DNA from 2 places in the Ruegeria sp. BH6 genome. Region 2 is predicted to be linked to the other one. Evidence: riboswitches for the same ligand, from Rfam matches in the RefSeq annotation. Region 2 holds a riboswitch; the other holds the start of a gene.
The links. A riboswitch is a leader RNA that binds a small molecule or an ion and turns the genes downstream of it on or off. The one in region 2 is predicted to bind cobalamin.
Positions count from the first base shown of each region.

Region 1: linked by a shared signal. The riboswitch ahead of ACR0B8_RS07755 (CbtB domain-containing protein) and the one ahead of ACR0B8_RS18105 (hypothetical protein) in region 2 are both predicted to bind cobalamin.

Region 1 covers NZ_JBQFSR010000002.1:496,652-502,219, forward strand. Annotated here, with positions in the region: gene cobM (precorrin-4 C(11)-methyltransferase) at 1-128, shown strand, start outside; gene ACR0B8_RS07740 (cobyrinic acid a,c-diamide synthase CobB) at 121-1,437, shown strand; gene cobA (uroporphyrinogen-III C-methyltransferase) at 1,434-2,162, shown strand; gene cobF (precorrin-6A synthase (deacetylating)) at 2,155-2,898, shown strand; cobalamin riboswitch at 2,942-3,148, shown strand; gene ACR0B8_RS07755 (CbtB domain-containing protein) at 3,185-3,355, shown strand; gene ACR0B8_RS07760 (CbtA family protein) at 3,360-4,058, shown strand; gene ACR0B8_RS07765 (hypothetical protein) at 4,126-4,620, shown strand; gene ACR0B8_RS07770 (DUF1636 family protein) at 4,617-4,961, opposite strand; gene ACR0B8_RS07775 (DUF302 domain-containing protein) at 5,103-5,561, shown strand.
Region 2 covers NZ_JBQFSR010000010.1:108,916-114,483, reverse strand. Annotated here, with positions in the region: gene ACR0B8_RS18120 (bifunctional 2',3'-cyclic-nucleotide 2'-phosphodiesterase/3'-nucleotidase) at 1-560, shown strand, start outside; RNA gene ffs (signal recognition particle sRNA small type) at 600-698, shown strand; gene ACR0B8_RS18110 (alpha/beta hydrolase family protein) at 731-1,588, opposite strand; cobalamin riboswitch at 1,724-1,944, shown strand; gene ACR0B8_RS18105 (hypothetical protein) at 2,028-2,435, shown strand; gene ACR0B8_RS18100 (protein-tyrosine phosphatase family protein) at 2,437-2,931, opposite strand; gene ACR0B8_RS18095 (DNA polymerase III subunit gamma/tau) at 3,065-4,825, shown strand; gene ACR0B8_RS18090 (YbaB/EbfC family nucleoid-associated protein) at 5,061-5,405, shown strand; gene recR (recombination mediator RecR) at 5,470-5,568, shown strand, end outside.

The DNA of each region.
Region 1 (5,568 bases), on a different contig from region 2:
TGGTGGGTCCGGCGCTGGCAGGCGAAGGGTTCGATGAAAGCTGCCTGTATTCAAAGGATTACGACCGTCGCTATCGCCCCCAAAGCGCCGATAGCCCGTGGTCAAGCTGGAGCCACGGTGATGACTAACCCCCCGGGTCTTCTGATTTCGGCTCCATCGTCGGGTACTGGTAAAACAACGGTCATGCTGGGCCTGTTGCGGGCCTTGGCCGAGGATGGGCTGACCGTGCAACCGTTCAAGAGCGGTCCGGACTACATTGATCCTGCCTTTCACCGGGCAGCAGCCGGGCGGGCCTCGTTTAATCTAGACAGTTGGGCTATGGGTGACCCGTTGCTGAGTGCGATTTCGGCGCAGGCTGAGGGTGCGGATATCGTGGTCGCCGAGGGATCGATGGGGCTGTTTGACGGCGTCGCCAAGCCGGGCGAGCTGGGGCACGGGTCCAGCGCCGAAACTGCCCAGCGCATGGGCTGGCCTGTGGTGCTGGTGCTGGATGTGGGCGGTCAGGCGCAATCAGCGGCGGCAACTGCACTGGGGTTTCGGATGTACAACCCCGACCTGCCGTTTGCCGGTGTGATCCTGAACCGTTGCGCAAGCCCCCGGCACGAGCGTCTGACCCGTCTGGGTATGGAGCGCGCGGGTCTGCCGGTTCTGGGCGTTTTACCCCGGCGCGGTGATCTGACCCTGCCGGAACGCCATCTGGGCCTGATACAGGCGGTCGAGCATCCTGATCTGGAAAGCGCAATTGTCGGCTATGCCGCGTTTCTGCGCGAACATGTGGATCTTGAGGCGGTCAAGGTGGCGGCCTCCTCAGGCCCCAATGGGCCGTCGTCAGCCGCGTTGCCGCGCCCTCCGGCGCAACGGATTGCGCTGGCCCGCGATGCCGCGTTTTCCTTTACCTATCCGCATTTGCTGGAAGGCTGGCGCGCGGCGGGTGCAGAAATTCTGCCGTTTTCACCTCTGGCGAACGAGGCACCTGCTTCCGATGCCGATCTGGTCTGGCTGCCCGGTGGCTATCCGGAATTGCATGCGGGCACACTGGCTGCCGCCGACACGTTCCAGACCGGACTGCGCAAACACGCTGAATCCAAACCCGTGCATGGGGAATGCGGTGGATACATGGCGCTGGGACAGGCCTTGATCGACAAAGACGGCGAGCGACATCAGATGGCAGGCCTGCTGGGGCTGGTGACCTCGTATGAAAAGCGCAAGTTCAATCTGGGATATCGGCGCGCAGAATTGCTGGCCCCGATGCCCGGTTTTGCAGCTGACACGGCTCTGCGGGGGCATGAATTCCATTATTCTTCGATCGTAGAACAGCCGGACGCACCGCTGGCGCGGGTGTTTGATGCTGAAGGTGCTGAAGGGCCGCAAACAGGTTCTGTGCGAGGAAACGTCTCCGGTACGTTCTTTCACCTGATCGCCGAGGCCTCGGCATGAGCGGTTTCGTATCCTTCATAGGTTCCGGCCCCGGCGATCCTGAGCTTTTGACCCTGAAGGCAGTCGACCGGATGCAAAAAGCAGATGCGGTGCTGTTTGATGACCTCAGCAGCGGCCCAATCCTTAGTCATGCGCATGACGATGCAGATCTGGTGGGCGTGGGCAAACGGGCCGGGCGACCCTCACCCAAGCAGGATCACGTAAGCCGCCTGTTGGTGGATTACGCCAAGACCGGTGCTCGCGTGGTGCGATTGAAATCTGGTGATGGCGGGTTGTTCGGCAGACTGGAGGAAGAACTGGTTGCCCTGCGCGCGGCCGGGATCGAATATGAAATCATCCCTGGCATCCCCTCGGCGGTTGCGGCGGCGGCAGCAGCAGGAATACCCCTGACACGACGCCTCACTGCGCGGCGGGTGCAATTTGTCACTGGCCACGATGTCAGTGGCAAACTGCCCGAAGATCTGAACCTGCCCGCGCTGGCCGATCCGGATGCAACGACTGTGGTGTTCATGGGCAAGCGGACCTTTCCCCTGTTGGTAAATGCACTGCATGAGCATGGCCTGCCGCTGGAAACACCAGCCCTGATAGCCGAATCCGTATCGACTCCCGACCAGAGCCTGCACCGTGCAACAATTGGCGCGCTGTCGCAAAAGCTGGAGGCCGAGATCGGCACAGCCCCGGCGCTGATCCTGTATGGCCCGTTGGCAGAGTTCGACGATGTTTGAGTTGTCTCTGATCGGAATTGGCACTGGCAACCCGGATCACGTGACCTTGCAAGGGGCAAATGCCATCCGCGATGCAGACCTAATCCTGATCCCGCACAAGGGCGAGAACAAGGCTGATCTGGCCGGGTTGCGCGAAGAGATCATTGCAGCTGTGACTGACACTCCGCCGCAGATCGCCTATTTCGACATTCCCAAGCGTCGGGCCGATGATGGTTATCTGCGCGGGGTCGACGAATGGCATGATGCCATTGCAGTGCGCTGGCACGAGGCGATTGCGGCCCACCCGAATGCGCGACAAGTGGCGCTGCTGATCTGGGGCGACCCGTCGCTTTATGACAGCTCGTTGCGAATCGCGTCGCGGCTGGACCCTGAGCCCACGACACGGGTGATCCCTGGCATCACCGCGCTGCAGGCATTGACGGCCGCACACGCCATCCCGATCAATGATCTGGGCGCGCCTTATGTTGTGACCACCGGACGGCGGATCAGGGATGAAGGCTGGCCGGCAAATGCCTCGAAAGCAGCGGTAATGCTGGATGGCGAGTGTTCGTTTCAATCCCTGGACATGGCCGATTATGACATCTGGTGGGGTGCCTATGTCGGCATGAAAGAGGAAATCCTGATCAAAGGCGCTTTGACCGATGTGGCGCAGGAGATTCTGGACACCCGCGCCAAGGCACGTGCCGATCATGGCTGGATCATGGATATCTATTTGCTGAAAAAGCGCGTGATCTGACCTAAAAGGTCGCAAATGACGATTGCACCAGCGGCACCATAGAGGCTAAATGAACGCGTCTGGTCCTGCCGGAGACATCCGGATGCTAAGAGGGAATGTGGTGCGACTGCCATGGCAGCCAAATCCACAGCCGCCCCCGCGACTGTAAGCGGAGAGCCCCTGTTCAACCAGCCACTCCTGTTCTCAGGGGGAAGGCGAACAGAGGCATCGACCCGCAAGCCAGGAGACCTGCCAGGCGACAATTGAAACACCGGCCGTCGGGTGCGGCGGCAAAGGAGAATAAAAGATGGCAACACAAACGCAAACAGCATCCGCCTCGCGCGCTGGTATCCTTCCGGTCATGTTCGCGGTGGTTCTGGGTCTGGGTATCATCACCCTGACCGGTCACGTACAGGCCGCGGCGCTGCATGACGCAGCACACGACGTGCGCCACGCGACCGGCTTCCCCTGCCACTAAGACCATGTTCAGTCGTATACTGACCAGCGCGTTGTTCGCTGGTGCTGCAGCGGGGCTGATAGCCGCCTTGCTGCAGTTGGTCTTTGTGCAACCTGTTTTGTTGCACGCGGAGCTGTACGAATCCGGCGAGTTGGTGCACTTCGGAGCCGAAGCCGTTTCGGCGCATCCCGAATTACCGGACATGTTCTCGGAACTGACCCGTGACGCGCTGAGCGTCATTTTCACCATGCTGACCTATACCGGTTACGCGCTGCTGATGGTTGCCCTGATGTCCGTGGCCGAAGGCCAGGGCCACACGATTGATGGCCGCACCGGCGTGCTTTGGGGTCTGGCTGGGTTCATCGCCTTTCATCTGGCGCCTGGCTTTACCCTGGCACCAGAGGTGCCTGGTGTAGCGGCGGCTGACGTCTATGCCCGACAGGTCTGGTGGTTTGCCACTGTTGGTGCTGCGCTTGTTGCGCTGTGGTTGATTGCGTTTGGCGGCAACCTGATCAGCTATGTGATCGCAGCAGCCCTGTTGCTGGCACCCCATCTGATCGGTGCGCCCGAACCGGATGTGTTCACCGGCCCCGTCCCGACCGAGATCGGCGCTCTGTTCGCCGCTCGCGCCTTTGGCATCGGTCTGGTGGCCTGGGTTCTGGTCGGTGCCTTTGCCGGGTATTTCTGGCAAAGCGAAGGCAAACGCGTCGAAGCAGCGGCCTGATCCTCTTATATAATGACGCGCCGGGTTCTGCCCGGCGCGTTTCTTTTTGCCCTAAAGGAAAGAAAAAATGGCACGCTCACTTGCCCTTTTTGCAATCGGCCTTGTGTTCGGTGGTGGTGCTGGTTTTGTGCTAGCGGCAGCCAATGGCGTCACGTTTGACGGCCACGATCATGGCGATCCATCCCATCACGGCGGCGCGCATGCCGAAGCGATGGCCCATGACCATTCGACCACGGTAAACCTGCCCGCAGGGGCGGACGCCCCCAGCGTTGCAATCGCGCTGACCCAGGACCCGATGGCCGGGTGGAACCTGCACGTCATGCCGCAGAATTTCCGGTTTGCCCCGGAAAACGCGTCAACAGCCGACGTAGACGGCGAAGGCCACGCGCATGTTTACATCAATGGCGAGAAACTAGCCCGGCTCTACGGCAACTGGATACACATCCCCGACCTTCCGAAGGGAGAGGTCGAGGTTTCGGTTTCGCTGAACGCAAACAGCCACAGCGCACTGACGGTCGACAACGTACCGGTCAGCGCTGCCGTGACCGTTCAGGTCGATTAAAGCGCCGGTATCCGCGCGCGCAAACACATCCGAAGTCGCCCGCAGGGTCGGGCGTCTTCGATCCAACCTGCGGGACTGTCCAAATAGGCTTTGCAGGTCGCGACGATGTCTTCGGCATCGGTAACGATATCGACCCCCGAAAACACGTAAGACGCCCGTCCTGCGGCCTGCAATGCCAATGCGGTCGGCTCAGCGCAGCCACTGAAACAGGCGTGATCAGAGATGACGACCCGACCATTCAGCCCTGCACGCACCAGCGCGTTATCCACGGCCTGCCTCTCGGCCACTCGGTCACGCGTTCCCGCACAACTGCTGCAAATCAATAGGCGTATCGGGTCCACGTGTGGCCTCGTGTTTGATGGTTTGCATGTTTCTGCGGCTTTCTGGACGTCGGCGCAATCCTGAATACGCACGGAAATGTGCGTGCGCGGAACTCGAATTTCTGGCATCACTCAGACAGTCACATTGAACGAGGCACCGTCATGCGCACGCTTTTGGGTTTGCTCTGTCTTCTCGCCCTGCCTGTCCGGGCCGAGGAACCATTGTCGGGTTGGGCAGTGTATCCAACCGTCAAAAGCTATGAGGAACTGGTCGCGGATACGAAGGCTGCGGTGAAGGAAAACGGGTTGATCGTGGTCACGCAGGCTGGTCCGACCAAGGCGGCTGCGGCCCGTGGCATCACTATACCCGGCAATCTGGTGATCGGTGCCTTCAACAACGACTATGCCGTGCGCGTTCTGGAAACCTCTGTCAGTGCAATGATCGAAGCGCCCATTCGTTTTTACGTGACTGAGAACGACGACGGCACCGCCACCCTGTCCTACAAAACGCCCAGCTTTGTCTTTGCCCCCTATGTGTACGAGGGCGGAGAGCCTTTGCGCGATATTGCCCAAGAACTTGACACAAAGTTTCAGTCAGTGGCGGAATCCGCAGCCAAATAGTCACACT
Region 2 (5,568 bases):
GAGAGCAGATCAGCGACTGGCTTGAGATGTCTGCAGGCGTGTTCAACCAGATTACGCCGGGACATCAGACCACATTGGTCGACATCAACAGGGCGGGGCATAATTTTGATATTATACAGGGGCTTACTTATCAATTTGATCTCTCTCAACCGGCTCGGTTCGACGCTGGCGGTCACTTGATCGACCCCGTCAACCGGCGCATTCGCAACATTCGCTTTGACGGCCAACCGATGGCCGCCGATCAACGGTTCGTCGTCGCACTGAACAATTACCGTGCCAATGGCGGGGGTCACTTTCCCTTTGTTGATCAGGCCGAGCCCATCGCGCTGCCGAACCTGCCTGTTCAGCGCGTCTTGCAGGACTATCTGTCCGGCGCACTGCCGCAAGATCCCTTGCAATATGCGTCCTATCCTTTTGGCTTTGCCTCGATGCAGGGCGCGACTGCGCTATTAAGAACCGGCCCGAAGGCACAAACCCACATTGCCGAGCTTGAAGAATATGACCCCCACGTCGTCGGAGAAGACGATGAGGGCTTTTTGCTGATCCGTTTGACGCTCTGACGGGTTGTGTTTCCTGCGCCCGTTGCCTATATCAGACCCCGAGAGGTTGGCGCGGGCGAGCGCCTCGCCAACCTGGTCAGGTCCGGAAGGAAGCAGCCACAACGAGCCCCGCTTGGGTCGATGTCCAACCTCTCACTTAAACTTCCGACATTGAATTGTTGCGAACAGGCCTAGGCAATCAACCGTGGCCAGACAGCCGAATTGCGCCGGGCAAAGGCACCGATATGGCCAACCTCGGACAGTCCGAACTCGGCCGGAGACAACAAATGGCGGCGTGCGTTGGGCCCGTACAGATCAGCCAGCCGCCAGACCGCGTTCTTTGGAACCAGATCGTCATCCTCAAAGCTGAACAGATCCACTGGTGTGTCTGACTGTGCCCAGCGGGCCTCGGGCAAGGACACGCCGATTTCGGGCAGGTAGTTGCGCGGCGCAGTACACCAGCGGCGCCACTGCCAATAGACGCTGGCAGGCAGGTTCGATCCGAATCCTAGTGCCTTGCCCGGCAGGTAACCCAGCGCTTTTACGGCCAGGGGCGCGTGTCCGTACCAAAACAGCAAAGCCAACGCCCGATAAGGCCAGGGATGGTCCGACACAGTCACCGGCCCGGCGCAGACGCAGATCATACGGTCGATCTGATCAATATCGGGTTGAATCGGCCCCAGCATACCGCCGACGGAATGGCCGATGCTCCAGTGCTGCGCGTCGGGGTATCGCCTGCGCATCTCGGCCCGAGCCGCAGGCATGTCGATCAGCGCCCAATCCGCCATCGTGGCCTGAGCTGACTTCAATGGCCTGCTCTGCGAATGACCGAAATCGCTGTAATCATAGGTCAGACAGGCAATGCCATGTTCCGCAGCCAACCAGCGTGCGAAATGCTGATAATAGTCGCGCGGCACTCCGGTGGCGCTGTGGATCACCACTGCGATCCCAGGTTCGGCCACCGGCAGGTACAGCCGAGCCGACAGTTGGGTCGAACCAGAAGGAAACTGAAAATCCTCGGTTAAAACAGCTTGTGCGGTATCCAGCATGGCGCCCTCAATCTGAACCGATTAGTTCACCACCCCAAACGGCATCTTTTGCCACCCTAAGTCAATCCTGTTTCCGCATGACCACGCGTCCACTTTGCCCCACCAAAAGGCGGCTTGACTCAGGTCACCCCTACCCGCTAGCGATTGGGTGATGGTTCTCGTCCCCGGTCCCCGGGGCGGGATGAAAAGGGAACACGGTGCGGTTCTGCCCGGAATACCGGAACGAACCAAGGCCGCGACTGCCCCCGCAACTGTAAGCGGTGAGCAATGCCGAAACACCACTGGCCGCAAGGCTGGGAAGGTCGGCAACGCAACGACCCGCAAGTCAGGAGACCTGCCATCGAACAAGAAACCGAAACTCGGGCGGGGTGTCCGGGCAGGTCGTCAGCACGCTGTCACACCTGATCCATGCCCCCGTTCCACGCGCGGAGGGCGCAATATGATCTGGAAGACAAAGACACACCAATTTACCGCAACCGTTTGCCAACGCACAGGAAAAACCTGTCCGGCGCTGGCGCAGGTGGCGCGCGCGATCGTACAGGCGATGGACGTGGCCGTTCCTGCGACGACGCCTGATTTTGAGTTCGACGGCAGCACTGAGCTGGCTTATTGCGCGCAAGGATGCAGCGCACGGTTTCGCGCGCAAAAAGACTTGATCCGGGTCTTTTGTGGAACAAGCGAGGATGCGCCCCTCGAGTCGCTGGATGCTTACGCAGATATGATGTTCGGCCAGGATGTGACCATGCGCCCCGCAGGCATGCTAACCACCCCCCCCTGCGCCATGCTTGAGGTCACAGCGATCCCGCCCAACCCGGTGGCACAGGCAGAACGACAGGTGGCGCTCTGATCTAGTCGCGCGTCCGCCCAAGGGCTGCCCATTCCATCTGGCCGTCGGTCTCGACGGCGCAGGACCGCACCGCCCGCAAACGGGTCAACGCTGTCTCGGGGTCTTCGCCATGCTCGACCATAAGGCGCAGCACGATCATCCCGGACCGGCCACAGCCGCCCCGGCAATGCACCAGCACCCGCCCCCCGCAGGACAGGATATCAGTCGCCGCAGGGCTGACACTGCACCACGCCGCGTCAACCTCAGGGGGCGGCGCACCGAAATCCGCAACCGGCAGATGCACCCATGCGATATTGAGTGCGTGCAGGTCTTCGCCAAGCCCACTTGCGCCCTCTTGCAGTATTTCGACCTCGGTTGTCATCGAGATCACAAGATCCGGCTGCCAGTCGCGGATCATTCCCAAGTCCCGCGTATACCCGCCACCGCGCCCCGGAAGGGGCGACAAGGCAACGGTGCCTTTTCCAATCTGAACTGAATGAAGTCCGAACTGGCTCACTACGGACCCTCCCTGATACTCGCTTCTAAGGCGTGCAAATTGTGCTGCAAACCGAAATTCACCCAAGCCTGCTGTGGACGCGGGCGGCGGGGGTCTCTACGCTGCATCGGAACCCGAATCCGACAGAGCAGATATGAACGACACGCCCAGCCCCGCCTATCAGGTTCTTGCCCGCAAATACCGCCCGGAAACTTTTGCCGATCTCGTCGGTCAGGATGCCATGGTGCGCACGCTGAAAAACGCGTTCGAGGCCGACCGCATCGCGCAGGCCTTCATCATGACCGGCATTCGCGGTACCGGCAAAACCACCACGGCCCGGATCATCGCCAAGGGCATGAACTGCATCGGCCCCGATGGCGAGGGTAAGCCGACCACGGAACCCTGCGGCCAATGCGAGCATTGCGTGGCCATCATGGAAGGCCGCCACGTCGATGTGATGGAGATGGACGCCGCCAGCCGCACCGGTGTGAACGATATTCGCGAGATCATCGACAGCGTCCGCTATCGCGCGGCTAGTGCGCGCTACAAGATCTACATTATCGACGAGGTCCACATGCTGTCGACCAGTGCGTTCAACGCGCTGCTCAAGACGCTTGAGGAACCGCCCGAGCATGTGAAGTTCATCTTTGCCACAACCGAGATTCGTAAAGTGCCAGTGACGGTTCTGTCGCGCTGCCAACGGTTCGACCTGCGCCGGATCGAACCCGAGGACATGATCGGCCTGCTCGGCAAGATTGCGGCGGCGGAAAACGCTCAGATCGCGGATGACGCGCTGGCGCTGATCACCCGTGCAGCCGAGGGTTCGGCCCGGGACGCGACCTCGCTGCTGGATCAGGCGATCTCGCACGGTGCGGGTGAAACCAGCGCTGATCAGGTCCGCGCGATGCTGGGCCTGGCTGATCGCGGTCGGGTACTGGATCTGATGGACATGATCCTGCGCGGGGACGCTGCAGGCGCGCTGACCGAGTTGGGCGGGCAATATGCCGAAGGAGCCGATCCGCTGGCCGTGCTACGCGATCTGGCCGAGATCACCCATTGGGTCTCTGTGGTTAAAATCACGCCAGACGCAGCCAATGATCCAACCGTTTCGCCGGACGAGCGCGCGCGTGGTCAACAAATGGCCGAGGCCCTGCCGATGCGCGTCCTGACCCGGATGTGGCAGATGTTGCTTAAAGCGCTCGAAGAGGTCTCGGCGGCCCCAAATGCAATGATGGCAGCTGAAATGGCAGTGATCCGACTGACCCATGTGGCAGACCTGCCCAGCCCGGAAGAGTTGATCAAACGTCTGCAAGACACGCCCCCACCGCCAAATGGCGGACCCGGTGGCGGGATACCGGCACCATCGCATGCCGCGGTTCAGACGCAAGTGCCGGTGTCATCTTCTTACGCAGCTCCCGCCCATGGAGGGGGCGGCGGCGCTCCCAGCGCGGCGTTGGCGCAGGATGTGCAGGCCGCCCTGGCACGCTATCCGACCTTCGATCATGTGGTCGAACTGATCCGCGCAAACCGGGACGGCGTGCTTCTGGATGAGGTCAAGCGGTCTTTGCGGCTTGCAGCCTATCAACCCGGGCGTATCGAATTCCAACCGACCCAGCGTGCCTCGGCCCAGTTGGCGCAACGCCTGGGGACCGCCCTGCAGCGATGGACCGGCAACCGCTGGGCAGTCACTGTCGTCAACGAAGGCGGCGGCGAGACGATCTATGAAAAGGAAAACGCGGCTGAGGAAGCATTGAAGGCAGAAGCCCGCGAACACCCGCTGGTGCAGGCGGTTCTGGCCCAGTTCCCGAAGGCGCGGATCAAAAGCATCGAAACGCCAGAGCAACGCGCAGCCAAGGTCGAAACCGAAGCCCTGCCCGAGGTCGAAGACGAATGGGACCCGTTCGAGGAAGACTGAGCCACTTCAACACACACCCCCGAAATCCTCCCGCGCCCGCTCCGGGCCATCGGCTGACGCCGATCGCCCGGAGCGGCCTTGGGCCCGGCAGCGCGGGCTTTGCCCGCGCTGCCGGGCCCAACGGGAGGAAAGGTCTTTCAAAGACATTGACGACGGGCGGGAGCAACCCCACCCCCTTGTGCCACACGGGTACCGCCCGTATTTAGGCGACAAAGCGATACACAGGAGAATACCGATGCTCAAAGGACTCGGCGGTCTGGGCGACATGGCCAAGATGATGAAATCCGCGCAGGACTTGCAGGCCAAGATGACCGACATGCAGGAAGAGCTGAACAACATGATGGTCGTTGGCGAATCCGGTGCAGGACTGGTCAAGGCCACCGCCACCGCAAAAGGTGAGCTGAAAGGTCTGGACATCGACCCATCGATCTTTAACGGCGACGACAAGGAAGTGGTCGAGGACCTGATCCTGGCCGCCATCAAGGACGCACAAACCAAAGCGACTGAACGCGCACAGGCCGAAATGGCGAAGCTGACCGAAAGCATGGGCCTGCCCGCAGACATCAAGCTGCCGTTCTGATACACCCTCCTGACGGATCATCGGCCGGGCGCCTCTGCCCGGCCCATTTGCAGGAGCACCCTCGGTGAGTTCGAACAGCGATATCGACAACCTGATCGATCTGATGGCCAAGCTGCCGGGCCTAGGCCCCCGCTCGGCCCGCCGCGCGGTTTTGCACTTGATC